2 regions of the Streptosporangium sp. NPDC020145 genome follow, and region 2 is predicted to be linked to the other one. Evidence: riboswitches for the same ligand, from Rfam matches in the RefSeq annotation. Region 2 holds a riboswitch; the other holds the start of a gene.
The links. Region 2 has a riboswitch for thiamine pyrophosphate ahead of ABZ463_RS39830 (cytosine permease). Riboswitches for the same ligand answer to the same signal wherever they lie in the genome.

Region 1 (15,535 bases), on a different contig from region 2:
GCAGGCGGCGGCCGTGCGGAACCGGCCGCCGACCACGCACACCATGCCCACGCAGAACAGCACCCCGGCGACGTAGGCGGGCCAGGGCCCCCCGAGCAGCGGCGCAGACAGCACCAGCCCCGCCCCGACCCCCATGACGCCGAAGAGAACGGCGAAGAGCCCGCTCCTGAGATGCAGTCCCCGCACGAACAGCGCGGTCACCAGCAGGTAGAAGACCATCTCGTAGGAGAGCGTCCACATGGTGTCGGCCAGGCCGCCCATGTGCAGGACGTCCTGCAGCATCGTGACGTGCCCCGCCACGGCCGACAGGTCGCGCGGCACCTGCTCACGGACCGGGATCCAGAACCCCATGGCCAGGACGAGCCCGACGACCAGCAGGTAGATCGGGTAGAGCCGGAACGCCCTGCTGATCCAGAAGGCCCGCACGTCCCCCCGCCCCTCCAGGGAGACCGGGATGATGTAGCCGCTGACCAGGAAGAACACCAGGACGCCGTACATCCCGAGGTTGAACCAGTAGGGCCGCAGCGCCGGCATGAACCACGGCAGCAGGTGTTCGAGCAGCACCGCGACCGCGCCGACACCGCGAAGCGCGTCCAGCCACGCCAGCCGCTTGCCGGTCGTGGACAGCGGAGACGTCGGAGGAAGGGCCGGGGGAGACATTCGCCCCAAGTTACCCCCTCATTCCCTCTGAAACAGGACTGATCCCCGTCGGGGTCCTCCATCCACAGGACACTCCCAGGTTGACCGATAGGGAGCGTCAGAAGTACCGGTCGATGACGGATTCCCCGTTCCGTGCCGCTCCGTAACGTTGTGACCTGCGAGAACGAGGCACGCGAACGACGAGGAGAGATCGACATGACCGACGCAGCCAAGCTGGTCGAGCGCTACCTGGCCATCTGGAACACCACCGACGCCGCCGAACGGCGCGCGGAGATCGACGCCGTCTGGACCGAGGACGCCCGCTACGTGGACCCCCTGGTCGACGTCACCGGGCGCGACGCGATCGACGCGACCATCGCCGCCGTCCAGCAGCAGTTCCCCGGCCTGGTCTTCACCCCGGGCGGCGACGTCGACGCCCACCACGACCTGGCCCGCTTCACCTGGAGGCTCGGCCCCGAGGGCGGCGAGGCGATCGTGGTCGGCTTCGACGTCGCGACGCTGACCGAGGACGGCCGGATCAGGACCGTGCACGGCTTCCTCGACCAGGTCCCCGCCTGACCGCTTCCGGCCCCTCCGGGACGGCCCCCGCGGTGCCGTCCCGGGCCCGTTCCCGAACCCCCGGGAAACTCCGGGAAAGCTCCCGGAAAGCCTTCACAGAATCCGAAGAACCCTGGAAAGGCCCCCGACATGACCACCACCGCCACCACCCCTCTCCTGCGCCTGGCCCTGAGGCTCGACGCCGTCGTCACCGGCGCCAACGGCCTGGCCTACCTGCTGCTCTCGGGCCCCGTCAACGACCTGCTCGGCCTGGCCGTACCCCTCCAGCGTGGCGTCGGCGTCTTCCTCCTGGTGTACGGCGTCGCGGTCTGGCTGCTGACCGTGCCCAGGGTCGTCAACCGGGGCGCCGCGGCCGCGGTCGTCGCCCTGAACGTCGTGTGGGCCGTGGTGAGCGTCGCCGAACTGGCGCTCGGCGGGCTGGGCACGACGACCCTCGGGGCCGTCTGGGTGGTCGCCCAGGCCCTCGTCGTCGGTGGCTTCGCCGCCCTGCAGTACGTCGCCCTCCGCCGCGAGCGGTGAGGGCCGAGAAAACGGCACGGCCCCGGAGAGGTTCTCTCCGGGGCCGTGCCGTCGTGTCCTACTCCCACTCGATGGTGCCCGGGGGCTTGCTCGTCACGTCGAGGACGACCCGGTTGACCTCGCGGACCTCGTTGGTGATCCGGGTGGAGATGCGGGCCAGCACGTCGTAGGGAAGGCGGGACCAGTCGGCCGTCATGGCGTCCTCGCTGGAGACCGGGCGCAGCACGATCGGGTGACCGTAGGTGCGGCCGTCGCCCTGGACGCCGACCGAGCGGACGTCGGCGAGCAGCACGACCGGGCACTGCCAGATGTCCCGGTCGAGGCCGGCCCTGGACAGCTCCTCACGGGCGATGACGTCGGCCTCGCGCAGGATCTCCAGGCGCTCGCGGGTGACCGCGCCGACGATGCGGATGCCCAGGCCGGGGCCGGGGAACGGCTGGCGCCAGACCATCGCGGACGGCAGCCCGAGCTCCTCGCCCGCACGGCGGACCTCGTCCTTGAACAGCGCGCGCAGCGGCTCGACCAGCGTGAACCGCAGGTCGTCCGGCAGGCCGCCCACGTTGTGGTGCGACTTGATGTTGGCGGTGCCGGTGCCGCCGCCGGACTCGACCACGTCGGGGTAGAGGGTGCCCTGGACGAGGAACTCGACCGGCCCGTCTGCGAGGATGGCGCGCTGCTCGTCCTCGAACACCCGGATGAACTCGCGCCCGATGATCTTGCGCTTCTCCTCGGGGTCGGTCACGCCGTCGAGGGCCTTCAGGAAGCGCTCCTGGGCGTCGACAACCCTGAGCTTGACCCCGGTCACATCGACGAAGTCGCGCTCGACCTGCTCGGCCTCGCCCTGACGCAGCAGGCCGTGGTCGACGAAGACGCAGGTCAGCCGGTCGCCGATGGCCCGCTGCACCATCGCCGCCGCCACCGCGGAGTCGACGCCGCCGGACAGGCCGCAGATCGCGCGGCCCTCGGGGCCGATCTGGGCGCGGATGGCCTCCACGGCGTCCTCGACGATGTTGAGCATCGTCCACGCGGGGCGGCAGCCCGCCGCGTCGAGGAAGTGCTTCAGCACGGCCTGACCGTGGTCACTGTGCAGGACCTCGGGGTGGAACTGCACGCCGTACAGGCCGCGGCCGGGGTTCTCGAAGGCGGCGACCGGGGTCTCGGCCGTCGTGGCGGTGACCAGGAAGCCCTCGGGGGCGGCGGCGACGCTGTCACCGTGGGACATCCAGACCGACTGGGCGACGGGCAGCCCGGCGAAGAGCACGCCCTCGCTGATCACGTCGAGCCGCGTCCCGCCGTACTCGGCGACACCGGTCTTGGCCACCTGGCCGCCGAGCGCCTGGGCCATGGCCTGGAAGCCGTAGCAGATGCCGAAGGTGGGAACCCCGGTCTCGAACAGGCCCACGGGGGCGGCCGGGGCGCCCTCGGCGTAGACCGAGGAGGGACCTCCGGACAGGATGATGGCCTTGGGATTCTTGGCCATCATCTCCTCGACCGGCATCGTCGAGGGGACGATCTCGGAGTAGACGTGGCATTCACGCACTCGTCGCGCGATCAGCTGCGCGTACTGCGCGCCGAAGTCGACGACGAGGACCGTGTCGAACTCAGACACAAGACCCCCAAAGAAAACACAGCGGTCCTGTCAGTCTATCGGCGCTCGTCAGCGCGCTTACTCACGAGCGGCCTCCTCGGTCGCGCCTGGGCGGACACCCGAGTGTCCACCCAGGCGATCGGCTAGGCGGACGGCTGGGCGAGGGCGTCGCCGAGGAGGCCGAGGGGCGGGGAGCCGAGGTCGAGCATCGCGGTGTGGAAGCGCTTGAGGGTGAACCCCGCGCCCCACTCCGCCCTGGCCCGTGAACGCAGGTCGAGGATCTCCAGCTTGCCCCACGTGTAACGGCCGTAGGTCGGGTCGAAGGTGGCCCTGGCCGCCTCGGAGAGCGCGGCGGGCCCCGCGAGGTGGGTGTCGGCCTCGAAGCGCCTGGCCCCCTCCTGGACGGTCATCGCGCCGCTGTGGACGCCGATCGCGCAGGCCAGCCGGGTCACCCTGATCAGCGCCTCAAGCCAGACGCCGATCTCGAAACGCGGGTCCTCGGGGGCGAAGCCCTCCTCGACGCACAGCTCCTCCGCGTAGTGCGCCCAGCCCTCCGCGAACGCCAGCGACATGAGCGTACGGCGCACCGGCGAGGGGGCGCGCCGCAGGGCACGAGCGTGGGAGAAGTGCCCGGGGGCGACCTCGTGCACATTGATCGCGGGAAGCGTGGTGGCGCTGAAGACCTCAAGCCACTCCTCGATGTCGCGTTCCGGCCACGACGGGTCGGGCGGGGTGACGTGGTACCACGAGGGGGCCTCGGGTTCACCGGGCGCCGCCCAGCTCATCATCGCCATCGCCCATCTGCGCGACTCCGGCGCGATCCCGACCAGGCACTCGCCGTCGTGATAGGGCACCAGGTCCTTCTCCCTGGTGAAGGCGATGGCCCGCTCGGTGCCGACCCTGGCGGCCTCGATCACGCCGTCGATCCCGGGGTGGTCCTTGACCAGTTCGCGGGCGACGTCGAGCGGGGGCCTGCCGCCCTGCCCGAGGCGCTCGCAGGACTCGGCCAGCCTGGCCAGCAGCCGGTCGCGCTCGGCGTCGGCCCGTACGGCCAGCGCGCCGAGATCGACCGGGAGGCCGTCGCCCGTCCCCATCAGCCGGGCCAGCCCCGCCGCGCCGAGGGAGGCGTCGGGGTCGCCGGAGCGGGTGGCCTCCTCCACGTGCTCGACGAAGCGGGCGTGGGCCTTGAGCGCGGCCTCACGCACGGAGGCGTCGGCGTCGGCGGGCACCCCGGCGGCCAGGCCGCGCGCGGCGCCGAGCAGCGCGGTCGCGACGGGGGCGCTGAGCCGGTCGAGGGAGGCGATCGCGTGCTCGACGGCCTCGGGCCACCGGGCGAGGTGGGCGTTCCGCGCGGCGGCCCGCTCCGCCTCGGGGGCGTACTCGCGGTCGTAGGTCGCCAGGTCGAGGTTCGCCAGGTGCGGGAGCGGGCTGCTCCGGTGCAGCTCCAGCTCGCCGTACCTGACCCGGGCGTCCTCCTCGAAGATCCGCAGGTGCGCCGCGTCGTGGGGGTCGGCGGGCGGCTCTCCCCGGCCGAGCGCGGCCAGTCCCGCGCGCACCCCCTCGGGGGAGAGGTCCTGGATCCGGCCGTCGTACTCGTGTCTGCCCGCCATCTCCCGGATCTCCGGGAGGGACAGGTCGCACACCGCGCGCAGGCGGCTGTCGAGTTCGGTCATGGCCTCGACGCTATATCAGACGATCAGGGCGGATCCCCTGTTTCCTCCCGGCGCATTTGGCAGGAAAACCGTGATTTTTGGCGCTTTATCCACTCGTGGAAGAACACCGGAGAAAAGTAGTTTGACGAACATCAAACCGTAATCGGCCAAGGAAAGAGGCTCCATGCGCAAGCTCTTCCTCACCGTGCTGGCCGTTCTCGCCGGCCTCACGCTCCTGTCCGTCCCCTCAACGGCCCAGGCCGCGCAGTCCAGCAAGGCGCTGGTCAGCTGCCCCGGCAGCAAGGCCGAGACCGGCGACGGCATCACCATCAGGGTCTACTACGTGGTCTACGGCAGTAACTGCCAGGTCAACCACGTGCAGGCCTGGAGCGCCGCCGGCTCCAAGTACGGGCACTTCAACCTCTTCGGCCCCTACGGCTGGTCGGACAACAGCCCCACCAAGAGCTGGGGCTGGGGCGAGCCGTACAACTCCTACCCCTGGGTGATCGCCTGGCCGGACCACCTGTGGTGCGCGAAGTTCTACAACGAGAACAACCAGCCCATCACGGACAACATCTGCGTCACCATCTGACGGACTCCCCGCGCCGCCGTCGTCTCACCGGCACGGCGGCGCGGTGGTCCGTCCCCGTCTCACCCCGGCTCGGCGATCCGGTCGAGCAGCGCGTGCAGCGTCTTGTCGTCGGTGGCCGGGGCCATCACACTGGCCCGCAGGTGACGGACCCCGCCGACCTCGGCGGAGGTCAGATGGAAGGCGCCGTCGGCCGTCAGCGACTCCCGGATCGCCGCCTGGTCGCCGGTGCCGTACCGGAAACAGACGATGTTGCTCTCCGGCTCGTACGGCAGCGCGAACCCGGGCCGTTCCCGGGCCAGTTCCCACAGGCGGCGCGCGGTGGCGTACCGCCCCGCGACGTACTCGCCCAGGCCCCGCTCCCCCCGCCAGGCCAGGTTGAGGAAGATCTTCAGACCGAGCTCGGCCTTGCTGCACTCGACGGTCCTGCCGATCGAGTCGAAGCCCTGGTCACCGTAGAACAGGTAGCTCGCCCGCTGCCTGAAGGCCGCGTCCAGGGCGCCTCCCCTCTTGACCAGCACGGCCGCCGCGAGACTTGAGGTACGCAGCATCTTGTGCGCGTCCCAGGTGAGCGAGTCGGCCAGTTCGACTCCGTCGAGCAGGTGCCGGTACCCCTCGGACAGCAGCGCCGAGGCCCCGTGGGCGCCGTCCACGTGGAACCACAGGCCGTTGGCGGCGCAGAACTCCCCGATCGGCCGCAGGTCGTCGTACAGACCGGTCCCGGTCGCGCAGGCCGCCGCGACCAGCGCCATCGGCCGCCGCCCCGCCCGCCGTACCCGGTCGAGGGCCTCCGGCAGCCGCGCCACGTCGATCCGGCCGAGGGGGTCGGTGTCCAGCGGCACGACGGCCCGCTCGCCCAGTCCGAGGATCGCCGCGGCCCTGGTGAGCGAGTAGTGCGCCGACTCGGGGGCCAGCAGCGCCAGATCACCGGGGACCCCGTCCTCCCACGCCTCGGGCACGGCCGCCGCCCGCGCGGCCAGCAGGGCGGTGAGGTTGGCCAGCGACCCCCCGTGGGTGAGCACGCCCCCGCCCGCCGGGCCGTACCCGGCCTTGTCCAGCATCCAGCGCACGACCTCGAACTCGACGGTCGCCGCCGCCGCGCCCATCTCGTAGACCGCCATCGGGTTGTTGGCGGCGCCGTGCACGAGGTCGGCGAGCGCGGCGGGGAAGTCGGGCGCGGCGATCTGGTGCCCCAGGTGGCCGGGATGGTGGAACCTGGTCCCCTCGTCGAGGTAGACCGCCAGGAACTCGGCGTACGTCTCCGGCGTCATCCCGCCCTCGCGTATCCACCGCGCCAGCCCGAGCCGCTCGGCCAGTTCCCCCCGCGGACGCCGCCCGACGACCGGGGACAACCCCCGCTGACTGCCGTCCACGTAGGCCGCCAACCGCTCGACGGTCACACCCGCGGCGCCCACGAACTCCTCAACGTTCCAGATCACACCGGGGATACTGAAGGATTTCCCCGCGAATCTCCACTTTCGCCATGGTCAACGCGGCTCAGCCCAGGGCCGCCGCTTCCGTGGAGGCCGTACGCGTCCCTCGACCCGGCCAGGCCCTGCCGACGCCCCTACGATCGGGGGCGTGCGAATCGATCTGTTCACGATCGTGGTGGACGACTACGACCCGGCCATCGAGTTCTTCGTCGGGGTGCTCGGGTTCGAGCTGGCCGAGGACTCGCCGTCCCTGACGAACGACGGCCGCAGGAAGCGGTGGGTCGTCGTCCGCCCGCCGGGCGCGGAGACGGGCGTCCTCCTCGCCCGCGCGGACGGAGACCACCAGGCGACGGCCGTCGGGAACCAGGTGGCGGGACGGGTGGGCTTCTTCCTGCGGGTCGACGACTTCGACGCCGCCTACCGGCGGATGACGGCCGCCGGTGTCGAGTTCGTCACCGCACCGCGCGCTGAGCCGTACGGCCGGTTCGCCGTCTTCCTCGACATCGCGGGCAACCGCTGGGACCTGCTCGGCCCCAGACCCTAGAAGGGCCCGGGACCGGCAGGCCCGCCCGGGCGGCCGAAACGTCGACTCCGGACCCTGGGGAGCTCCGGACCCTAGGAGCAGGTGCTCCGGGGCGGGGAGCAGTGCCCGACCTCGGGGTAGCGGGCGGAGGGCCCGTCCAGCAGGGGTCGTGACCTGCCACGCAGGTGCCGGTCGAGGAAGGCGAGGACGTAGTCCCGGGTGATCTTCATGGAGCGGTCACCCGACAGCTCGCCCTCGTGCGGGACGCCGAGCTGGTCGGCCAGCGAGATGAGGTCGGTGAAGGAGGAGTGCTGGGCCCCGGCCACGGTGAGCCAGCGCTTCCAGCCGGTCATGAGCCCCCAGTCGCGGTCCCACGCCGGGCTCCCGCCTCCCGGGGTGTGTTCCGGCGAGGCCAGGAACATGAACGGCCGCGCGATCCCCTCCGGCGGGATCGGGGCGTAGGTGGTGCCGTCCATGTCGATCCCGGCCCTCACCCGGCCGTCCTTCAGCATCGCCGCCAGGGAGCTCGCGCCGCCCAGTGAGTGACCCGCCATCGCGATCCTGCCGGGGTCGATCAGGGAGGCGCCCGCCCACTTCGGACGGGGACCGGTCAGTTCGTCGAGCACGAAGGAGACGTCGGCCGCCCGTACGGCCACGGCCTTCTCCCCGAAGCCCTTCTCGTGGTCGACCTCGCACGCGACACAGGTGGCGAGCCGCCCGTCGGGGAAGCTCGTGCCCCGGCTCTCGTAGGTGTGGTCGATCCCGGCCACCACGTATCCCCGGCTCGCCAGCTCCTCGGCCAGGCCCGTGAGGGTCTTGCGCGACCTGATGAAGCCCGGGGAGAGCACCACCAGCGGTGACCCGTGCCTACGCCCCACCGGCCGGGCCCCGAGGACGGCGCTGGTCCGCGTCTCGGCGAGGACACCGGGCGGCAGGTCGGTGAGCCCCTCCCCCTTGAGCAGCGCCTCCGACTCCTGCGGCGTCATGTACGGCGCCCGCCGTCCGTGCCTCGGCGCCGCCGGGTACCACAGGGAGACCATCAGCTCCCTGACCTTCACGGACGGAACCCACGGGTCGGGCCGGGAGGTGTCCTTCAGGTAGAGGGAGACGGTGCCGACCGGATGCGGCCCGGTCGGCGCGGGCAGCCGCGCCGCCGTGACCGGAACGTCCCCGGTTCCGGTCACGGCGGGCTCCGGAGTCGTGCCGGGGCCGGAAGCCTTGGAGTTCCCGGACGCCGGATCGCCGGAACCTGAGGGCGCCGGGGTGGCGCTCGACCCGGTGCCGGAACCCGGTGCGGCGGCCGCCGGAGGAGCGCCGTCGCCGAGGGTGGCGGGCACCGGAGCGCCGCCGGAGGCGGAGGCCGGGGTCAGCGGGACGAGAAGGGCCAGCAGGCCGGCGGCGACGGCCAGGCCACCCCGTACGGCCCGCCCTCCCGTCCCCGGTGCCCGCCCTAAGGTGCCCCGCCTGGGTTCGTTGTCCATGTGATGTCCGTCCTTCCCCGTCGGTACGGCCGCCCTGTCAGGACGGCCGGATGACGGAAAGGTAGGCGCCACCGGTTCCCCCGCGCGTCGGCCATCACACCGATATTGGATACGCCCAGAAAACGACCGATTTCCCCCGTCGTCCGCGCGGTGTACTTCCCGGGAAGGTAAGCCTGGTCTTCCCGGCGGATGTGGGGGCCGGGTGGTGGAGGTCACAATGGGCGGGTGGTGGCAGAAGGACGACGATCATGGAAACGGTACGCGCTTGAGGTACTGCGACCGGCGGGAGAGCCCGTCACACCGTCACGTCGGTCGATCGTCGTCGACGTGCTGCTGGCGGTCGCGCTGACCGCCCTCGCGGTGATCGCGGCGGTGAACCTCCCCGGTGGGAACCGTGACGACCACGGCGGCCCGCAGCCCCTGGTCGGGGTTCTGCGGCTGCGTCCCGACGGGCTGGGCAGCGGCACCCTGACCGTCATGCCACCCACCAGCGAGATCTACGACGAGGACGCCTGGTCCTGGGACTACGAGCCTCCGGTGGTCCTGGTGGTGCTGACGGCGCTGCCGCTGGCGTTGCGGCGCCGCTTTCCGCTGGCCGTCTTCTGGACGGTGCTGACCGCCGCGCTGGTCACCTACGCGGGGGCGACCTGGATCACCGTGCTGGCCTGCGCCGTCGCGGCCTACAGCGCCGTCGCGCACAGCCGTAACCGGGTGGCCGCGGTGGCCGGTCTGCTGCTGGCCGCCGTACTGGCCGGGGCCGCCTTCGAGGGCGTCGCCCCACGGTTGCCCGGCTGGTTCGGCCCCTCGGTCCTGCTGCTGGGGGCCGGGATCGTCGCGAGCCTCGTCCATGTCTGGCGGCAGCGGCTCAGGGCGAGCAGACGCAGGATCGAGGAGCTGCGCCAGGCCCAGGAGGAGACCACCCGCAGGGCCGTCGAGGCCGAACGCGCCCGCATCGCCGGAGAACTCCACGACGTCGTGACCCACAATGTGAGCGTGATGGTGATCCAGGCCGGTGCCGCGCGCAAGGTGATGGCGGCCGATCCCGGAATGTCCCGGGAGGCCATGCTCGCGATCGAGGCGAGCGGCAGGACCGCCCTGGCCGAGCTGCGGCACGTCATGGGCCTGCTCGCGGGGCCCGCCGGGGGACGCTACGCCGACCCCGGTGAGGGTCTCGAACCGCAGCCGGGCCTCGACCGGCTGGACACCCTGGTCGAACGGGTCCGCGCCGCGGGGACGCCGGTGGACGTCACGCTGTCGTCGCCTCCCGGGCCGCTGCCCCCCGGGATCGACCTGGCCGCCTACCGCGTCGTCCAGGAGGCCCTGACCAACACGATCAAGCACGCCTCCGGCGCGGCGGCGTCCGTCGTGATCGGCCACGACGGCGACTGGCTGAGGATCGAGGTCACCGACACCGGAGCCGCACGTCCGGCCCTCTCCAGGACCGGCGACGGCCGGGGCCTGATCGGCCTGCGTGAACGGCTGGCCCTGTACGGCGGAAGCCTGGAGGCGGGCCCTCGGGGCCGTGGCTACCGTCTCGTCGCCCGCCTGCCCAGGACGACCTCGTGAACCGGCCCCCCGAGTGGGCCGTCGACCGGCCGCCGCGTGTCGTCATCGCCGACGACCAGGCTCTGGTCCGCACCGGTTTCCGGATGATCCTCACCGCCGACGGCGCCGAGGTCGTCGGCGAGGCCGCCGACGGGGCCGAGGCGATCGAGGCCGTACGGCGGACCAGCCCCGACGTGGTGCTCATGGACATCCGGATGCCGCAGATGGACGGCCTTGAGGCCACCCGGCGGCTCATGGCCGAGGAGTCCCAGGAGACCCGGGTGATCATCCTGACGACCTACGACCTCGACCACTACGTCTACGCGGCCCTCGCTGCGGGGGCCAGCGGCTTCCTGCTCAAGGACGTCACCCCGGAGCACCTGGTCGCGGCCGTACGGCTGGTGCGCACCGGGGACGCCCTGCTCGCGCCGTCCATCACCCGCCGCCTGGTCGAGCGTTTCGCCCGCCGGGAGGAGGCGGGGACCGACACCCCGCACCGTGACCTGTCCGAGCTGACGCCACGGGAGCTTGAGGTGCTGCGCCTGCTCGCCACCGGGCTGAGCAACGCCGAACTCGCCGAGCGGCTCACCCTCAGCACGACGACGGTCAAGACGCACGTCGCGCGCATCCTGTCCAAGCTGGGGCTGCGTGACCGGGTCCAGGCCGTCGTGCTGGCCTACGAGACCGGCCTGATCTCCCCCGGCGGCCACGCCTGACCTCCGGCCCGAGGGGTACGCAGGGGTGAGCCTTCGAGGGTACGGCGGCGCGAGCCGGGGAAGGGCGCCGCCGTACCGGCTCCGGTCCGGCCCCGCGACGACGGCGGGGCCGGACCAGGTCACGCGGCGTGCCGGTGGATGGTGATGATCGTCTGGGTGCCCTCCCCGTCCACGACGTCGAAGACCCGTGGCGTTTCCGGCGAGACGGTGTCAGCGAGGATCCGCCTCGGGTGTTCGATGCCGTGGCGGAGCACGACCGGGTAACGCGGATCACGTCCCCCGACGCCCACGGAGAAGATGTCGTCCTTGTCGTCGTACTCGATGTAGGCCAGGGGGAGCTTCTCCGCCTGGTAGAGGTCACCGGCCGAGGCGTCCAGCACCTCGATGGTCACGTCCGAGCCCTCGTACTGTCTCGTCAGGCCGTCCAAGAACGGGCGCCACTCCTCGCGCGGCACCTCGGGTCGTTCCTGAGCCATCTGCCAGCCCCTCTCGTCGGAAACGACAACCGCCTCTGTCCATGCTCGTCGGCTCCCGGCCGCGCCACATCCCACGAACGGACGGGTCTACTCCTCGCCCGGGGGTGAGGGCATGGGGAGGTAGACCTTGCCGCCCTCCTTGCGGAACTCCTCGGCCTTGGCCCGCATCCCCGCCTCGATGGCCTCGGTGTCGGTCAGGCCGTTGCGTTCGGCGTAGGCCCGCACGTCCTGGGTGATCCGCATGGAGCAGAAGTGCGGACCGCACATGGAGCAGAAGTGCGCGGTCTTCGCCGGGGCGGCGGGCATGGTCTCGTCGTGGAAGGAGCGGGCGGTCTCCGGGTCGAGGGAGAGGTTGAACTGGTCCTCCCACCGGAACTCGAAACGGGCCTGTGACAGCGCGTCGTCCCAGGCCTGCGCCCCGGGGTGGCCCTTGGCCAGGTCCGCGGCGTGGGCCGCGATCTTGTAGGCGATCACCCCGGCCTTGACGTCGTCACGGTCCGGCAGGCCCAGGTGCTCCTTCGGGGTGACGTAGCACAGCATCGCCGTGCCGTACCAGCCGATCATCGCCGCGCCGATGGCCGAGGTGATGTGGTCGTAGCCCGGCGCGATGTCCGTGGTCAGCGGCCCCAGCGTGTAGAAGGGGGCCTCCGAGCACAGCTCCATCTGCAGGTCGACGTTCTCCTTGATCTTGTGCATGGGCACGTGGCCCGGCCCCTCGATCATGACCTGGCAGTCGTGTTCCCAGGCGACGTGGGTCAGCTCCCCCAGGGTGCGCAGCTCGGCGAACTGCGCCTCGTCGTTGGCGTCGTAGATCGAGCCGGGCCGCAGCCCGTCGCCGAGGGAGAAGGTCACGTCGTAGGCGGCGAGGATCTCGCACAGCTCCGCGAAGTTGGTGTAGATGAAGTTCTCCGCGTGGTGGGCCAGGCACCAGGCCGCCAGGATCGAGCCGCCCCGGGAGACGATGCCCGTCTTGCGGTTGGCGGTCAGCGGCACATAGGCCAGCCGTACCCCCGCGTGCACGGTCATGTAGTCGACGCCCTGCTCGCACTGCTCGATCACCGTCTCGCGGAAGACCTCCCACGACAGGGCCTCCGGTTTGCCGCCGACCTTCTCCAGCGCCTGGTAGATCGGCACCGTGCCGACCGGCACCGGGGAGTTGCGCAGGATCCACTCGCGGGTCTCGTGGATCCGTTTCCCGGTGGACAGGTCCATGATCGTGTCGGCCCCCCAGCGGGTGGCCCAGCGCATCTTCTCCACCTCCTCCTCGATCGAGGAGGAGACGGCCGAGTTGCCGATGTTGGCGTTGACCTTCACCAGGAAGTTCCGGCCGATGATCATCGGCTCGCTCTCCGGGTGATTGACGTTCACCGGCAGTACGGCCCGGCCTCTGGCGATCTCGTCGCGGACGAACTCCGCGGCCACGCCCTCGCGCAGCGCGACGAACTCCATCTCCGGTGTGATCTCCCCGCGTCTGGCGCGGGCCAGCTGCGTGTGCCGTACCGGCTTGGGCAGCGTTCCGCCGCAGGACTCCGTCCCGCCGCAGGCGAGCGTCTCCCTGGTCCGCCGCCAGGCCGACCTGAGCGGCGGCAGGCCCTTGGCCGGGTCGGCGTCGTACTCCGGATCGGTGTACGGACCCGAGGTGTCGTACAGGACGACGGAGGACCCGTCGGTCAGCGGCACCTCGCGCATCGGCACGCGGATGTCCGGCCGCGAACCGGTGAGGTAGATCTTCCTTGCGTTCTGGACATTCTGGGCAGCCTTCTGGACATTCTTGGCAGGTGGCACCATAGGACAACTTCTCCCTACGCCGGCATTACCCGGTCAGGTTCAGCGGTCGGCAGCGGCGGTAGCTGCCCTCTCAGCCCGGTTGCCCCGAGCTCCCGCGTTGGCATACGTGCCGAACTGAGATGATCTCAGTTCGCGCCCCAATGATGCCCCATTCACCCCTTTGGAGCTACCTTCTGGCCTCTTGTGGCTATTTTTAGCGACACGGTACGGGCTGCCTTGGGTACGGCGTGCGGGTGAGGCCCCTGACCGGATCGGTCCGCAGGCCGACCAGGTGATGCCTTCAGCCCGGACCCCCGCGTCGCCAGGCTGAGGGCATGACCGGCGCTCTCATCGTCATCGACGTCCAGAACTCCTTCCTCCAGCTCCCCGACTGGCGGTACACCTCACGACCCGACATCGTCCCCCAGGTCAACCGCCTCGCCACGGCCGCCAGGGCCGCCGGGGACACGGTCGTGTGGGTCCTCGGCTCACGCCCCGGATCGGGCTCCGTCTTCGACCCGGCCCGGGGGTTCGTCCGTCTGATGGACGGCGTCGAGCCCCTTCCCGGGGAGCCGGTCCTCACCAAGACCGCGCACAACGCCTTCACCACCACCAACCTCCAGCAGTACCTCACCCAGCGCGGCATCAGGAAGCTGACCATCTGCGGAATCCGTACCGAGCAGTGCTGCGAGACCACCACCCGCATAGCCTCCGACCTGGGCTTCGAGGTCGACTTCGCCATCGACGCCACCGCGACCACACCGATCCCGCACCGCACCGCCCCGGACGACCTGTCCTTCGCCGAACTCGTACGGCACCCGCGCACACTCGGCGTCGACGAGATCATCGCCCGCACCGAATACGCTCTGTCGGGCCGTTTCGCCACCATCAGAACCGTGGACCAGCTCACCGGAAACTAGGAGGTGCCGGTCATGCCGAGGGTCGTCTTCCTGCTCATCCCGCAGGTGCACCTCCTCGACGTGGCCGGGCCCGCCCAGGTCTTCTCCACCGCCGACGACCTCGGGCACCCGTACACGCTCACCTACGTCGCCGAGGACGACGAGGTCGCCACCGTCCAGGGGCTACCCCTGCGGGCGGAGACCGACTGGCCGGCCCTGACGCCCGACGATCTGGTCATCGTGCCGGGCTGGCGCGGCCCGACCCGCCCCGCGAGTCAGAAAACCCTGCGCCACCTGCGCGAACACCACGCGTCCGGCGGTACGGTCGCCAGCGTGTGCGCGGGCGCCGACGCGCTGGGCCGCGCCGGGCTGCTCGACGGCCGCCGCTGTACGACCCACCACGCCGTCCAGGACGAACTCGCCCGCCTCCACCCCCGGACGACGGTCGTCAGGGACACGCTGTACGTCGAGGACGACCGGATCGTCACCTCGGCGGGCGTGGCCAGCGGAACCGACATGGCACTGCACCTGGTGACCACCCGGCACGGGCCGTACGTCGCGGGGCAGGTGGCCCGCGCCATGCTCGTCCACACCCACCGCGACGGTACGGCGGAGCAGGTCAGCCCGCTGTTGCGCCGTCGCTCGCACGTGGACGAGACGGTCCACCGCGTCCAGGACCTGATCGAGGTCCGGTTCACCGAACGGCTGCCGCTGAGCCTGCTGGCCGAGGCCGCCGGATGCAGCGAACGGACCGTGACCCGGCTGTTCAGCAGGGCGACCGGACTCACCCCCCTGGCCTACCAGACCGCCCTGCGCCTGGAACGCGCCGAACACCTCCTCGGTCGCGGAGCCACCGTCGAGACCGCCGCCCGCGCCGTGGGCTTCGCCGACGCCCGCATGCTCCGGAGGCTACGCGCCCGTACGACGCCCTCGGCGGGCCGCCGAAGCGTGGGGTTCCGCCGCTGATCCCGTCCCGGCGTGTACACCCACCTGGACAGGACTCGATCAGCGAGACCAGGCGTCGCCAGGGACACGATAGAGAACGCGCGACGCCGCGAACCACTCCCGGTCGAGGAACCGGCCCGTGATCCGCCCCGCCAGGATGAGGTAGTACTCCACCTGCTCCCGG
Region 2 (15,535 bases):
CACCCACCAGGGGGAAATAGCCGGAAGCGGGCAAAGACGCATCATGGGGGCGCGAACTGGGGTGATCCCGGTTCGGCGCGTAAGCAAACGCCGGAGCTCGGGGCAACCAGGAGGGGACGCACGAGGCCGAGACTGGTGAGCGGCGCGAAGGCTGCTTGAACTGCTTCGATGTCCGGGGCATGGTGCGCGTCCATTCCGCATCGAGGTCGATCATCGGGGAATCGAGGGGCCGACAGCTCGACTCATCTGCCACGGGATCGACCATCTCTTCGGACCGCTCTACCGATCGCACATGCGGCCAGGGGTCGAGCCGACACCCGTTTCCCAGTACAAGGGCGCTGGCCGACCTTGGGCGAATCGCCAGGCAGCTGCACAGTTGGGCAAGGGGGCGTACCAGCCGTGTTCCAGAAGCCTGTCGCGCGTGCTGGACTGTCAGTACACGGACCTACGATCTTCCCCGTGCCGATATCCGCGATCCCCGCGTCCCTGTCCTACGCCGATGCCGATACCCGCCTGGGCGGCGCATTGTCCGCTGTGTTCGAGGGCGCGGGGGCGTCGCCCGGCTACGACGAGGTGCTGTTCTTCGACGGCGACCTCACCCTCGACGGGGATTTCCTGAACGCCGTCAACGAACTGCACGACGGCGACGTCGAGTTGATCGTGGTCACCGGCGATCTGAAGGTCAACGGCCCGATCGCGCTCTATGAGGACCGGCCCGGCCTGTACGTCGGCGGTCACACCCAGGCCGAGACCCTGGAGGGCGGCGAAGCGGAGATCTACATCCACGACGGCGCCTTCACCCACCTGGTCTACGGCTGGTACAACCACGGCTCTTTGCGGACCGGGACCGTCGACACCCCTTGGGTGATCGACTACGACCACGCCATGGACGTGTACGCCCCAGGCGGGCGCTGGGTGAACAATTACGACGATGACGAGGACGCCGACTTCGCCGTCGGGGACAGCATCGTCGAGGCGTTCGTGCCCGAGGTCGTCGACGCGGAGGACCGCTGCCTGGACGTCGACGAGTTCCTGAACCGGCTGCAGGCCGGGCTGCCGGTCCTGCGGTCCGGAGTCCAGACGGCGGCCGAGTCGGCGAGTGACGGCGTCGTCGGGGCGCGCCTGGCCGAATGAAGCCATCCGGGTACGGCTACCTCTTCAAGCCGTACAGCTGCTGAGGGGCCAACCCACCGGCCAAGGGCTTCCGGCTGTTCACCGGGGCGTTCACGCCGCCGTTGCCCGTGTGCAGGACCTGGCGTTCACGGCGTTCGCCGGCCAGCGCCTCAGCCTGTTCACGGGCCTGCCGTTTCTGCTGTTCGCACGAAGCGGCCCCAGCTCCTCCCCGCAGTCCCTCCGAAGGGCCGGAGAAGCCGCCGTAGGGGGTGTCTGACGCCTGACGCGGCATTGTTTCCCGGGTAACGCGCGCCCGCGGGGATGGTCCCCACGGCAGGATTCCTCGGCACGGGCCAGCGATGTGCTCCCCGCGCACGCGGGGATGGTCCCGTGCGGGATGGTCTCTCGTCCGTCTACGTTCAGTGCTCCCCGCGCACGCGGGGATGGTCTTCGCCATCCTTCGGTCGGCTGGCTCGGCGTGCGAGGTTGGCCGTACGTTTCGGCAGGTCGTTGACCGTGCGGTACGGCTACCGCAGCGAACGTGGCTGTACTCTCGCGGACGTCCGCGGACGCACCCCGTGCCGACTCCCTCCCCAGGGGGGAAGTAGCCGGAAGCGGACTAATAGTGCATCATGGGGGCGCGAACTGGGCTGATCCCGGTTCGGCACGTAAGCAAACGCGGGAGCTTGGGGCAACCAGGCTGAGAGGGCGACTACGGCTGTCGCCGACCGCATGAACCTGTCCGGGTAATGCCGGCGTAGGGAGCGCGTCATGACGTCTGACGTCATCAATTCCAAGCATGCCGAGGCCCCCCTCACCCTCGACCAGGCACCTCCGAAGACCCTCGGCATGCTCGACCAGGGAGCGTTCTGGGCCAACCTGGGCGTCAGCCTGCTCGGCTTCTCCTTCGCGCTCGTCCTGATCAACCCGTTGGGCGGCGACAACCCGCTCACCTTCGGCGCCGCGCTGCTGGCGGCCCTGGTCGGCAGCCTCATCGGCACCGCGATGGTCGGCCTGGCCGCGGTTCCCGGGGTGCAGACGGGGCAGCCCGCGATGGTACTGCTGCGTGGGCTGTTCGGAGTACGGCTCTCCTACGTGCCGACCGTGCTCAACGTCGTCCAGATGATCGGCTGGGGGGCGTTCGAGCTGTGGGTCGTCGCGATGGGCGCCCAGGCGATCTTCGGGCCTTCGGTCCCCTACGCGGTCTGGGTGGTCGCGGCAGGGGCGCTGACGATGGCGCTGACCATCTACCCGTTGGGAGCCATCAGGCTGCTCAGGCGGTTCGTCACGATCGGTGTGGTCGTCTCGGTCGTCTGGTTCGCGGTGGTCTTCCTGCGTGAGACTCCCGCGCAGAGCGGCGGCTCCTGGGACGCCTTCGCGGCCGCGGTCGACTTCGTGGTCGCCCTCTCGGTCTCCTGGGTGCCGGTCGCGGCGGACTACGCCAGGCACTCACGGTCGAGCCGGGCCGCCTTCACCGGCATCGTCGGCGGCTACACCGTCGCCCAGGTCGCGTGTCTGGCCGTCGGCGTCTACGCGGTCGCGCTCGCCGGGCACGCCGTGGTCCAGGAGAACCAGACCGCGGTGTTCGAGCCGTTCGTCGCGGCCCCGCTGGGCGCGCTGTTCTTCGGCATCCTCGTGCTGCGTGAGACCGACCAGTCGTTCGCGAACGTCTACTCGACCGCGATGTCGCTGCAGAACCTGATGCCGAGGATCGACCGCCGCGTCTTCTCCGTGGCCGTCGGCGTGCTGACCACGGCCATCGCCCTGGTCGTGGACGTCAACTCCTACGGCGCCTTCCTGAGCATCATCGGCGCGGTGTTCGTGCCGATGTTCGGTGTGCTGGCGGTCGACTACTTCCTGCTCGGCAGGGGCAGGAACTGGGACATCTCAGAGAACGCGCCCTCCCGCCTGGTCATGGTCCTGCCGTGGGTACTGGGCTTCGTCACGTGGTGGATGCTCGCGGCGCCCTCGCAGGTCTCCTGGTGGGCGGCGATCTGGGACGGTGCCAAGCGGGCGGTCGGGTTCACCCCCCAGCCCTGGATGAGCGCCGCCCTCGGCGCCTTCCTGGTCTCCGGACTGATCACCCTGGCGATCGGGGCGCCGCGCCTTCTCGCCCTGAGGCGGCGCCGCCGTACCTGACCTGCCCTTTCGTGCCCGGAGGGCCTAGAGGCGGGCGGTACTCTCCACCCGTAGGAGTCGTTCCTTGGCGGTCGCGCCTCCGGCGTAGCCGCCGAGGACGGCCTCGCTCTCGACGACCCGGTGGCACGGCACGATCACGCAGACCGGGTTGCTGCCCAGCGCGTTGCCGACCGCGCGCAGCGCCCTCGGCCTGCCGATCCGCTCGGCGATCTCCCGGTAGGTCGTCACCGTCCCGTACGGCACGGCCAGCATCATCTGCAGCACGGTCCTGGCGAAGGAGGTCGCGAGCTGGAGGTCCACGGTGACCGTGAAGGCGCGGAGCCTGCCGGAGAAGTAGGCGTCGAGCTCTCTGCGGACCGGGTCGAGCCTGCGGGGATCGGGGCCGATGAAGGAGCCGACCTCCCTGCTGACACGTTCGAAGACGACGTTCTCGTCCTCGTAGCTGCACGCGACGACGCCCCGATGTGTCGCCGCGAGCGTCAGCCGTCCTACGGGGACCTCGATGGTGCCGAACGCGATGTCCGGGTGGGTGGCGCCCACATAGGTGGACGAGGTCACCCGCAGCAGGGCGTCGAGATCGCTGGCTGACCCGGATGCCATGGCCCCACCCTTCCGTGTCCAGGCGTGTGGTCACCGCAGCGTATCGGACGGATCGTCGCAACGAGTGTCAGCACATGCGGACGAAGTGCCAAGATCAGGCCAGTTGACGCGGCACTATGGTTCTGTGGGTGACGACAGGGCCGAAAGCGACGAGGGCGTCGGCCGCGCGATCGTCGCCAGTGCCCCGAATGCGATAGTCGTTCTGGACCGCGACCAGACGGTCCTGGCGTGGAATCCGGCCGCGGAACGTCTCTTCGGCTGGCCGGCCGGAGAGGTCCTCGGACGCAGGCCCCCGCTGGTGCCGGGGGAGCTGACGGCCGAGCACAACGCGGTGCTCGAACGGGTGCGCACCGGCGGCCAGGTCTCGCTGCGCACCAAGCGCTTCCGCAGGGACGGCAGCCTGCTCGACCTACGGCTCGACATCAGCGCGCTGCGCTCCGAGGCGGGCGCGTTGCTGGGGTACGTCAGCGTCTACCACCTGGTCCAGGACGACGAGAGCGCCCAGGAACGGGCGGTCCGCAGGGCCAGGCTCGTGCGCAGGCTCACCGACGTGGTCGCCGACATCAACGCCGAGCGGGAGCTGCCCGCCGTACTCGACCGGATCGCGGCCAGTCTCACCGAGCTGACCGGGGCCGACGCGGGCGGGTTCGTGCTCATCGAGGGCGACAGGCTTCGGCTGGTGGCCAGCCACCGGCTGCCCGAGTCGCTGCGTGACTCGACCGCGCACATGCGCACCAGCCTGGTCGGCAAGCTGCTGCGCACCGGCAGGACCGTGATGCTGGAGACGGGCGACCAGGGCCGCCTCGACGAGCTGATCTGGTCGCAGCTGCCCGGTCTGCACACGATCGCCCTCGGCCTGGCCATGGCGGGCGGCAGGCCGTACGGCGCGCTGTACGCCCTGTTCGCCAAGCACAAGGCGGGGCACGTCGAGCTGGAGCTGCTCGAACTGCTGGCCGGGCACGCGGGCATCGCCGTCGGCAACGCGATGGCCTACCAGGAGGCCGTACGGCAGCGCGCCCACCAGCGGGCGGTGTTCGACGCCAGCGCCGACGGCATCGCCGTACTCGACGGGCAGGGAAAGATCGTCCAGTGGAATCCAGCGGCGGCCGAGCTGACCGGGTTCGACGCGCTGGACGTGCTCGGGGGGCCGCCGCCGTTCGAGCTGCCGGGGCCGGGGGACAAGCTCACCCTCCAGCTTCCCTCGGGCATCTGGCTCGACGTGCTCAGCGCGGAGATCGTCGAGACGGGGGAGGTCGTGGTCGACTTCCGCGACGTCACCAGGGCCAAGGAGCTTGAGGAGGCCAAGGATCTCTTCCTGGCCACGACCAGCCACGAGCTGCGTACCCCGATCACCGTGGTGCAGGGCTTCGCCGGGACCCTCGCCGCCCGCTGGGACGGCATGACCGACGAGGAGCGCCGTTCCGCGGTGCGCATCATCGCCGAGCGGGCGCGTTCCCTCGGCAAGCTGATGGACAACCTGCTGCTCGGCTCGCGGGCGGGGGCGGGCGAACTGCCCCTGAAGATCGAGGGAATCGACCTCGGCAGACTGATCGTGGCGGCGACACTCGGTCTGCCTGATCTGTCTGATGTGCATAGGGTTGAGGTGATTGTCCAAGAAAACCTGCCCCCGGTGTCCGGGGACGCCATCGCCACCGATATCGTGCTGGGCCAGCTGTTGGAGAACGCGTTCAAATATTCACCGGACGGTGGCCTGATCAGGGTCGAGGCTTGGGCCGACGGTGACTGGGTGGTGGTGGTAGTGGACGACGAGGGTGTGGGCATAACGCCCACGAGCCGGGAGCGGATCTTCGATCGCTTCGTCCAGGGAGACACGGGAGACCGTCGCCGGTTCGGCGGGGTCGGCCTCGGGCTGTACATCGTCCGCAGTCTCGCCCGCGCCCAGGGAGGAGAGGTCTCCGCCCACTCCAGGCCGGGAGGGGGCACCCGAATGCGGCTGGCGCTTCGCATTGCCGACACGCCCAGCGCCCTTACCTGACCGACACGCCGTTCCGGTAACAAGCCGGTAACGGATGAGCTGATCTATTGTCGAATGTGTACAAGCTGTAATTGCCTCCCGGTTTCTAAGACCATCTAACGGGGCATTTCGGTCGTACTGGGGTGTGGTTCCTCAGGGGGAACAGGGATACGGGGAGGTGAGTGCGTCGAGCGTCGTTCTGTTGCCGTATGCACCGTCCAGCGTCGCTGTCGCACGCCAACGCCTCTGCTCTGACCTGCAGGAATGGGGGGTCTACGAGACCGCTATAGATGACGCGGTCCTCGTGGTCAGCGAGCTGCTGAGCAACGCGCTCAGGCATGCTCATCCGTTGCCGTCCGGTCAGATCAGAGTGGCATGGCGCTGGGCCGACGAGCACGTGGAGGTAGCGGTGAGTGACGGAGGGGCCGCCACGGAGCCGCGGGCGGGGCGTCCGACACTCTCCTCTCTGGGGGGCCGGGGGCTCGGCATCGTCGAATATCTGGCCACCAGCTGGGGGGTCAGGCACGAAGGGGAGATCACCACGGTCTGGGCGGTCGTCACCGCCGCCGACACCGTCGGTAACGGAAAGGTCTCCGTCCCCCAGCCCGCGTTGCGCGAATGCGGGTAGGGCGCGTCCCGCCTCACCGGAACGACTCACCGGACAATGAGGCGGGGCACGACCGGCCATTCCTTTGCAGCCGGCGCCTACCTCACCGGCACCCGGCCCTCCTCGTCACACTGGGTGACGGCTGACGGATCACACCCCCGCGGGCACGGAGCGGTACAGCACCGCCCGCTCGGCGGCGGCCCACGCGGTCGTGACCAGTAGATAGATCCCCGCCGCGAGCGGGAGCACGGCCGCGCCCAGGACCGTCAGGAACGGCAGCAGCGGCAGCACCCGGCGCAGCACCCCGGAGCCGGGACCCTGCGGGACCGTCGCCGACCTCATCCGCCGTGAGGTGACCGCGGCGACGGCCAGCAACAGCAGGAAGAGGCAGGCGAACACCAGCGTCGGCCCGCTGATCAGCCCGAACCCGGAGACCACGCCCGCGAAGTGCTGCCCGAGCTGCACGCCGAACAGCCCGTGGGTGAGCAGCGCGTTCGCGTGGCCCGCGATCGTGGAGGAGATGAAGACCCGGTAGACGACCATGAGGACCGGCAGCTGCGCCAGCCCGGGAAGGAAGCCGCCGAACGGTGACACCCCCTCCTCGGCGTACAGGGCGGTCGTCTCCCGGTACAGCCGTGCCGGGTCCTTCGCGTGCCGTTCCCGCAGCTTGGCGAGCTTCGGCGCCAGCGCGGCCTGGGCCCGGGCACCTCTGGCCTGCATGACGCCGAACGGCAGGAGCAGCAGCCTCACACAGACGGTGAAGACGACGATGGCCAGGGCGGCCGAGCCCAGCGGCTGGGCGAGGAGGGTGATGAGGTCGGCGGTGAACCCGATGACGGAGTCGAACATGAACAGAGCCCTTCTGACTGCCCTTTGACAGGGATGGAAGACAGCACAGAAGGCGCCCGCGCTTCGGGACGTCTGTTGTGTTACGCGGGCGCCGGGCCCGCTGACGGTGCTCTTGGCCGGGATCGTCCGGCCCGGTCGGGGTCACGCTGGCGGACGAACACGAGTCGTCCCGCCCTCTCCCGCGCGGAGAGGGCGAAGTGCCCGCCTGTCTTGGCGGCGGTGGGCACCCCGCGCAGGGCCCAGGCGAGCAGAAGCACGCCCAGGCCGATGACGGCGGCCGCCGTCACGGAGCCGCCGCCACCGTCGAGAAGCCAGGCGAGCAGGAGGGTCACTTGGACATCTTGCTCACGATCGTGACCGCGGCGACCACGATGAGGGCCACGACGCCGAGCACGAAGACGAACTTGAGCAGTCCGAACACGGCGGGAATGACGATCCCGAGGACCACGTAGATCGCGAGAAGGGCGCCCACGACGCCCAGGACGGTACGAACCATGCCAGCAACCGTATGTTCCACGACGGCCTGGCGGGCGTGGGAAACCATAACGATCTCGTTCTTACAGGACGGTGACGGAGGGTGGCGATCATGAGGAACGGGCCTACGGTGTAACCATGAGCGCGCGGATTCTGGTGGTCGAGGACGACCCGGCGATCGCCGAGGTCGTGGCCCGCTACCTGGAACGCGACGGCCACCGGGTCGAGTGCGTCGACGACGGCGCCGAGGCGCTGAGACTCGCCCTGGCCGACCCGCCCGACCTGCTCGTTCTCGACCTGGCGCCATCCGGGACGGACGGCCTCCAGGTGTGCAGGAGGCTCAGGGAACGCCGGCCCGTCCCCGTGATCATGCTGACCGCTCTCGGTGAGGAGATCGACCGGGTCGTCGGCCTTGAGATCGGCGCCGACGACTACGTCACCAAGCCCTTCAGCCCGAGGGAACTGGCCCTGCGGGTGCGCTCCGTGCTGGGCCGGGCCCGTGGCGCCACCGCCCCCTCGGGCACCGGCGTGCTCGGGGACGGCGACCTGACGGCGGACGTCGGCACCCGCGAGGTACGGCGCGGCGGCCGGGAGATCACACTGACCACCCGCGAGTTCGACCTTCTGACCCATCTGATGCGTCACCCCCGCCAGGCCTTCAGCCGTTCGGCCCTGCTCGACCAGGTCTGGGGGTGGTCCTTCGGCGACTCCTCGACGGTGACCGTGCACGTGCGCAGACTCAGGGAGAAGGTGGAGGAGGACCCGACCGCGCCGCGGCGCATCGTCACGGTCTGGGGGGTCGGCTACCGCTACGAGCCGTCCGCCCCGTAGTGATCCTCGGTGCGGTCAGTCCGCGGCGTAGGGATGGACGCCTCCCGGGGGCGCGTCGTCCGGGTCGAGCTCGATCGGCAGCAGGCCTCGGCGGTCGGGCTCGACACGCTGGTAGGAGACCGGCGTCCTCGGGCTGTCGAAGGACTCGGCGATGGCGCGGAACGTGGGACACGGCCACCGCCACATACAGCTGCGACAACGCAGGATCGGATTGGCGGCGTCGCTGGTGATGCCGCCCGCGTCGCGTGGCTGGTGCAGGTCGAGCAGCCTGATGCCCAGCGTCGCGAAGCCGAGCAGCTCCTCGCGCGCGCCTTCGAGGAAGTCGAGGTCCGCGCTCGCCAGACGGGTTCTGATCGGGACGTATCCCTCACGGTTCACCAGGACACGCAGAGAGTGGGCGGCGTCGTGCCACGAGGTCGCCTTCTCGGTGCGGGTGACCATGGCCTCCAGGTGCTCGCGAAGACGTTGCCGTTGCGGATCTTCAGAAAGGTCGGTGTTCATCGATGCTTTCGGGCCCGTTTCTACTCAACGGCCGCCACTGACGTAGCGCGGGACGGTCTGGAGGCTCTCGGGTCTCTCCTTCTTTCCGGCCAAGCCGGTGTAGCTGTGCGTCAAGTTTTGCGCACCCAGAGTTTTCGTGAGGCCTAAACGGGGGACAAAGGGCCGACGACTCGGGACGCGTGGCGGAAACGTGACCGGTGGCCTTCGCGCCGCTAGTGTGCCCGCTGTGGAGCTAAAAGTCTCAACTCGATCACATGACGGGCACACCGTCATGGCCATAATCGGCGAAATCGACCTGTATACCGCGCCTGGCCTGCAGGCCGAGTTCACTCGGCTGCTCCAGGAGAGCCCGGCCACCCACGTGGTCATCGACATGTCGGGTGTGGAGTTCTGCGACTCCACCGGGATGAACGTGCTGCTGTCGGCGCTCAAACGGCTGCGCGAACGCGGCGGCACCCTGGAACTGGCCGCGCCGCGTCCGGCCGTCCGTAAGATCCTCCAGGTCACCGGCCTCGACTCGGTCTTCACCGTGTACGAGGCGATGCCCGAGAAGCTGCTTTCGGCGAAGCGACAAGCATGACCGGGACAGCGGTGATCATCCCGGCCAAGGACGAGGCCGACCGGATCGGCGCGACCGTGACCGCGGCACTGGAACTGGCCGGTGTCGACCTCGTCATGGTCGTGGACGACGGCTCGGCCGACCAGACAGGCCGGGTGGCGAAGGCCGCAGGAGCCCGGGTCATCCGGCACAGCCGAAACCGCGGCAAGGCCGCCGCCATGGAGAGCGGAGCGGAGGCCGTACGACTGCTCGACGGTGAGTCCCCCCGCCACCTGCTCTTCCTCGACGCGGACCTGGGGGAGACGGCCCGCGAGGCCGAACCGCTGATCAAACCGGTCACGGCGGGCGAGGCGGACATGACCATCGCCGTCTTCGTCACCCGGGTGAAGCTCGGCGGCCACGGGTTCGTGGTGAACCTGGCGCGGCGGGGCATCGAGCGCGCGACCGGTTGGACGCCGACCCAGCCGCTCAACGGGCAGCGCTGCCTGACCAGGGCCGCCTTCGAGGCCGCCCGCCCACTGGCCGGGGGGTTCGGCGTCGAGACGGCGCTGACGATCGACCTGGTCCGCAAGGGCTTCCGGGTGCGGGAGGTCGAGGTCGAGATGTCGCACCGGGCCACCGGCACCGACTGGAAGGCGCAGCTCCACCGGGCGAAACAGTTCCGCGACGTCGCCTGGGCGCTTCTGGTCCGGGGATAGCCTCCCGGCCTGGGCACCACCCCGGGTGTGCTGGAATTTGCGGGTGACCCAGGACGTGACCGTGGCCGGCGACACGCGGGTTGCCGCGCGGGGCACGCCGCGGGCGCTCGACGTCGCCGCGTTCGTCGCGCTCGGACTCTCGGCCGGGCTGACGGTCCTGATCGGGCTGCTCGGTCCCTCCGTCATGGTCCCCGAACTGGCCGGGCCCGCCTGGCAGCTGCCGTACTCGCTGGGGGTGCGGCCTGAGGCCCACCTGGTGATCGGTCTGGCGGCGGCGGCGATCCTGCTCGGGGGCGTCGGTCTCGCGGGTGCCCTGCGGGCCAGGTGGCGGCCTGATCCGCGCCTGCTGGCCGGGCTTGGCTGTGCCGTCGTCGCGTTGCTGGCCTTCCTGCCGCCCTCCGGGTCGGCCGACCATCTCAACTACGCCGCCTATGGCCGGTTGGCCACGCTCGGCCACAACCCTTACGAGACGGCTCCCTCGGCGCTGCCCGCCGATCCGGTGCTCGGCGCGGTCGAGGAGTGGACGGGCGTGACCAGCGTCTACGGGCCGGTGGCGACGGCCGTACAGGCGTTGGCGAGCCTGGTGGGGGGAGAGTCGGTCCGGCTGACCGTCTTCGTGATGGCGCTGGTCAACGCCATGGCCTTCGCGGGTACGGCGTCGCTGCTCGACCGTTTCACCCGGGCCGACCCGGCCCTGCGGGCCAGGGCGGCGCTGCTGTGGGCGGCGAACCCGCTGATGATCTACCACCTGGGCGCCGGGACGCACGTGGACACCCTGGCCGTGGCCTGCATGGTCGCCGCCCTGATGGCCAGGGGGGCGGGCTCCGGGCTGCTGCTCGGGGTGGGGATCGGGGTGAAGCTGAACGCCGGGCTCGTCGCCCTCGGCCCCGCCTGGGAGTTGCGCCGCCGTCCCGGCAGGCTCGCCGTCGTCGCGGGCACCGCGACGGCGACCGTGCTGGCGATCTACGCGGTGGCGGGGCCGCACGTGCTCGACCAGGTCGGCGCGGCCAGCAGGAAGGTCTCCCTGGCCACGCCGTGGCAGCTGGTCAAGACGGGGCTCCAGGAGGCGTTCGGGCCCGGTGCCTACTCGGCCTGGACCCAGGCGGGCTCGCTGGCGCTGCTCGTCCTGCTGGCCTGGCTGCTCCTGCGGGCCGCGCCGGACCACTCGGCGCCCGGGGTCGCCGTCGCGATCGTGGTCGCCTGGCTGTTCGCCGCGACCTACGCGCTGCCGTGGTACGACGGGCTGGCCTTCGCCCTGCTGGCCATGGTCGCCTGGCCCGCCCTTGAGGGCTTCCTGGTGGCCAGGGTCGTCATCCTGTCGCTGGGATATCTGCCCGCGAGGGAGGCGTTGCGCCCGGAGGACATGCTCTGGCTGCGGACCGTCGTCAGGCAGCAGGTGGTGCCGTGGTCCCTGCTGGCTCTGACGGTCGCGCTGGCGTGGTGGGCGGCGCGGTCCGCAGCGCGCGCACGCAGGCGGTCAGCGTCAACGGCACCGCGACCGTGAGGGCCATCGCCGGGATCGCGATGCCCGAGTCGTTCATCAGGAACCCGACCAGCGCGCACGCCAGCGCGCCGATCAACCCGGCGCGCAGCGGCGGCGCCGCCGCGTAGGCGCGGGCCAGTGCCGAGGCGCCCCACCGGGAGGGGCGGTCGAGCACCAGGAACAGGAACGCCAGCGCGACCAGCGACAGCAGGGACAGCGACCAGTTGCCGACCGTCACCCCGATCATGGCCCCGAACTTGCGGCTGACGACCGTCCAGGCCTCGCCGTCCAGCACCTGCTGCACGAAGGTGCCCAGGTGGGTACGGCGTTCGGCGGGCTTGAGCCAGTCGACGACCGCGATGGCCCCGATCAACAGGGCGCCGGCCAGGCCAACCAGGACGAGCTTGAGCGGTGAGACCCGGCTTCCGACCAGCAGGATCAGGAAGACGGCCACCCCGATGAGGAAGGCGGGCACCCCGCCGAAGTCGGCGCCCCACGCGGGCCAGCCGTCGGCGAACACCGCCAGCGCGCCGTAGAGCAGGCAGAAGGCGAACGCCGGCAGGCGCCGTCCCCGGGAGATCAACCAGTGGGCGATGCCCGCCATGGCCAGGATCGTTCCGGCCGAGTAGACCGCGAAGGCGATGTTGCCGAAGCCGTAGAACCGCCCGCCGGTGACCGGTTCGTAGCCGGTGACCGCGTTCACCTGCAGGGACGATCCGGTCATCACGTCGCCGAGCAGGGTCAGCGAGGTGACCGAGGCGACCACGGTCAGCGGCCCCAGGACGCTCCTGCGCCACGGCCCGGTCAGGGCGACCCCGGCCAGGGCGCCCGCGATGCCGAGGATGGTCACGATGACCGACGCCATCGGGGCGGAGAACGTCCACCAGGGCACGAGCTGCGCCAGGAAGGTCGCGACCGGGATGGACCCGCCGACCGTCGCGACGACCCCGGTGGCGGCCAGCGCCCGCGAACCGCCCCAGCCCCGCCGTACGGCGAAGGCGGCCAGCAGGTAGAACAGCAGCTGGGCGCTGACGAAGACCGCGAAGAACGGCCCCTGCACCCGGCGTAGCACCTGGCTGGCCAGGTCGGCCTCCGCCAGGCTCCGCACGACCTCCCCGGCGGCTTCTCCCGTGGTCCGAGCGCCCTGCGTCGCGCTCGTCCAGGGACGCCCGACGGCGCCGTCGGGCACGCCGAGGCCGAGCAGGGTGAGCGCGGTCGCGGTCAGGTCGGTGTTGGTGACCAGCCCCTCCTGCCTGGTCGAGGAGGCCCCCAGATAGCCGGGACCGTACGGCCCGCCGCCCGGCGAGGGGCCGTCGGCGATCGCGACGTGCAGGTGCGCCGAGACCGCGGCGTCCGACAGGCCGCCGAGCAGGACCGTGCCGCCCTGGGGAAGCCCGGTCAGCAGCGCGCCCACCCCTCGGTCGGCGGCCGCGACGGCCTCCCGCCTGGCCTGGTCGGACAGCGCGGAGGGAACCCCGTCGGCGTCCACCGGGCGGGCGAGCCACGCCGTGGTGAGGTCGGGGATCTCCACCACGACCAGCCGGTACGGCGTCAGGTCACCAAGCCCCGCGACGTCTGGCGCATATTTACCGATTTTTCCGGACTTGTTGGCGGCGGCCAGGGCGGCTCCCGGCCCGGCCGCCGCGACCTTTCCCCCGGCGTCGACGACCCGCTGCCCCAGCAGCCCCAGGATCGGCCGGTAGGAGGTCTCGGTGGCGTTGAACGTCACCAGCTCCTGCCAGCCGGGCACACTCGCCCCGCCGTCCTGGTCGGCCACCGGCTGGGCGGGCGGAGCGCAGGAGCCTCCCGGGGCGCCCGCCCGCTGCCCCGCCGAGATCGTCAGCCAGCCCGCGACCGGGCAGGTGAGGCTCCGCGAGGGCGGCGGAACAGCCCTGGTCGACATCGAGGCCGAGGCGCCCCGCTCGACGAGACGCCACAGGTTCGGCGTCCGCGTCCGGTCGAGATCACCCCACTGGAGGCCGGGCACCCCGACCACCACGACCCTGGCGGGCCCCGCCTCGGCGTGGGCGGCGGCCGTACCGGTGAACAGGAACCCGGCGAGTATCGGCAACGTCAACAGGACGGCCAGCGCGGCGCGGACGTGCCCAGCACCGGAACCCATACGTCTCCCTCGTTGTCCACACCCCGTCGGCGACCCTGTCCACGGTCCGCCACGCCCACGGTAGCCTGCCTGGTCGTGAGGAATGGCTCGTGAGGAATGGCTCGACCGTGACAGGGCGGGCGCCGTGGGCACGGCTGCTCGCACCGCTGCCCGCGCTGCTGGTCGTGCTGGTCGCGCTCGCCCCGCTGGTGCTTCCCTGGCTGGGCAACGTCGACGACCAGCGCCTGGTCGACCTGGACGTCTACCGTACCGGCGGCCGGGAGCTGCTTGAGGGACGTCCGGTCTACGACTTCATGACACCCGCGCCGCAGCTGCTGCCGTTCACCTATCCGCCGATCGCGGCGATGCTGGCCACGCCGCTGGCGATGATGTCCTGGCCGGTGGCGCAGTGGGTGTGGACCGGGCTGATCCTCCTGACGCTCGCCGTCACCGTCCGCTACGCCTTCCGGCCGGCCCTGGAACGCCCGGCCCTGGAACGGTCGGCTTTCGAACGGTCGGCTTTCGAACGGCAGGGCGGGTGGCGGCTGCCGCTGCTCCTGGCGCTGCTGACGGTCGCCTGCGCCTACCTGATGCCGATCAGGGACCAGTTCCGCTTCGGCCAGGTGGACATCCTGCTCGTCGCGCTCTGCCTGGCCGACTGTGTCGCCCCCAGGCCGCCGTGGCCGCGCGGCCTGTTGATCGGCCTGGCGACCGCGGTCAAGCTCACCCCGGGCGTCTTCCTGATCTATCTCCTGCTGACCGGCTTCGGCCCCGGTGCCAGGAAGGAGCAGCGTGACGCCTTCCTCATGGCCGTCTTCACCGCCACGCTGCTGACGGTGCTGCCGTTCCTGGTCATCCCGTCCGACGCCGCCGACTTCTGGTTCGGCGCGCTGCTCGACCCGGAACGGCTCGGCGCGAACGCCGCGACCACCAACCAGTCCGTGCGCGGCATGCTCATCCGGCTCTACCTGCCCGACCAGCTCACCTCCCTGCTCTGGCTCGCGCTGGTCGCGGTGATCGCCTGGTACGGCTTCCGCCACGCCCGCAGGGCCCTGCTCGACGGGCACCCGACGACGGCGGTCGCCCTGGTCGGCCTGATGGCCGTACTGCTTTCGCCGGTCGCCTGGATCCACCACCTGGCCTGGGTCGTCGTGGTCCTCGGCGCGCTGGCGGGTGACGGCCGCGACCCGGTGCGCGTCCGCGTCGCCGCCGGGGTCTGGCTGTACTACGTGCTGCCCGTTCCCTGGTGGGGGGTGACGATCAAGGCGGCGGAGATCCCGGTCCTCAGCCCCGTGGTCGGCAAGATCGTGCAGAACGGTTTCGGCCTCGGCGCGCTCGTCCTGGTCTGGCTGCTCGGGGTGTGGCTGCCCCGCCGCAGGGCGGCCCTCCCGGGCGATGCGGCCCGCCTGAAAGCCTGATTCCAGGCACGTTTCCCAGTGGGCGGCGGATAACCTGTGGTCATGCCCAGACTCGCCTACCTGGGACCGGAGGGCACCTTCACCGAAGAGGCCCTGCGGACCCTGGCTCCGGACGCCGAGCGACTGCCCTGCGCCAACGTCAGCGCCGCGCTCGACGCGGCCCGCCAGGGTGAGGCCGACGGTGCCG

Region 1: linked by a shared signal. The riboswitch ahead of thiC (phosphomethylpyrimidine synthase ThiC) and the one ahead of ABZ463_RS39830 (cytosine permease) in region 2 are both predicted to bind thiamine pyrophosphate.

What each region holds. Positions count from the first base shown of each region.
Region 1 covers NZ_JBEXZT010000002.1:436,141-451,675, forward strand. Annotated here, with positions in the region: gene ABZ463_RS04590 (acyltransferase) at 1-660, opposite strand, end outside; gene ABZ463_RS04595 (nuclear transport factor 2 family protein) at 856-1,218, shown strand; gene ABZ463_RS04600 (hypothetical protein) at 1,348-1,737, shown strand; gene guaA (glutamine-hydrolyzing GMP synthase) at 1,796-3,346, opposite strand; gene ABZ463_RS04610 (DUF885 family protein) at 3,469-4,998, opposite strand; gene ABZ463_RS04615 (hypothetical protein) at 5,014-5,163, opposite strand; gene ABZ463_RS04620 (hypothetical protein) at 5,162-5,569, shown strand; gene ABZ463_RS04625 (pyridoxal-dependent decarboxylase) at 5,629-7,005, opposite strand; gene ABZ463_RS04630 (VOC family protein) at 7,148-7,543, shown strand; gene ABZ463_RS04635 (alpha/beta hydrolase) at 7,615-9,003, opposite strand; gene ABZ463_RS04640 (histidine kinase) at 9,229-10,569, shown strand; gene ABZ463_RS04645 (response regulator transcription factor) at 10,566-11,264, shown strand; gene ABZ463_RS04650 (DUF5335 family protein) at 11,384-11,740, opposite strand; gene thiC (phosphomethylpyrimidine synthase ThiC) at 11,828-13,528, opposite strand; TPP riboswitch at 13,523-13,634, opposite strand; gene ABZ463_RS04660 (isochorismatase family protein) at 13,843-14,427, shown strand; gene ABZ463_RS04665 (DJ-1/PfpI family protein) at 14,440-15,372, shown strand; gene ABZ463_RS04670 (hypothetical protein) at 15,412-15,535, opposite strand, start outside.
Region 2 covers NZ_JBEXZT010000046.1:6,239-21,773, forward strand. Annotated here, with positions in the region: gene ABZ463_RS39825 (hypothetical protein) at 460-1,134, shown strand; TPP riboswitch at 1,782-1,894, shown strand; gene ABZ463_RS39830 (cytosine permease) at 1,885-3,252, shown strand; gene ABZ463_RS39835 (methylated-DNA--[protein]-cysteine S-methyltransferase) at 3,277-3,852, opposite strand; gene ABZ463_RS39840 (PAS domain S-box protein) at 3,977-5,848, shown strand; gene ABZ463_RS39845 (ATP-binding protein) at 6,006-6,455, shown strand; gene yidC (membrane protein insertase YidC) at 6,585-7,283, opposite strand; gene ABZ463_RS39855 (DUF6412 domain-containing protein) at 7,364-7,615, opposite strand; gene ABZ463_RS39860 (hypothetical protein) at 7,612-7,779, opposite strand; gene ABZ463_RS39865 (response regulator transcription factor) at 7,896-8,588, shown strand; gene ABZ463_RS39870 (hypothetical protein) at 8,604-9,089, opposite strand; gene ABZ463_RS39875 (STAS domain-containing protein) at 9,316-9,669, shown strand; gene ABZ463_RS39880 (glycosyltransferase family 2 protein) at 9,666-10,346, shown strand; gene ABZ463_RS39885 (hypothetical protein) at 10,390-11,850, shown strand; gene ABZ463_RS39890 (hypothetical protein) at 11,732-13,951, opposite strand; gene ABZ463_RS39895 (glycosyltransferase 87 family protein) at 14,041-15,348, shown strand; gene pheA (prephenate dehydratase) at 15,391-15,535, shown strand, end outside.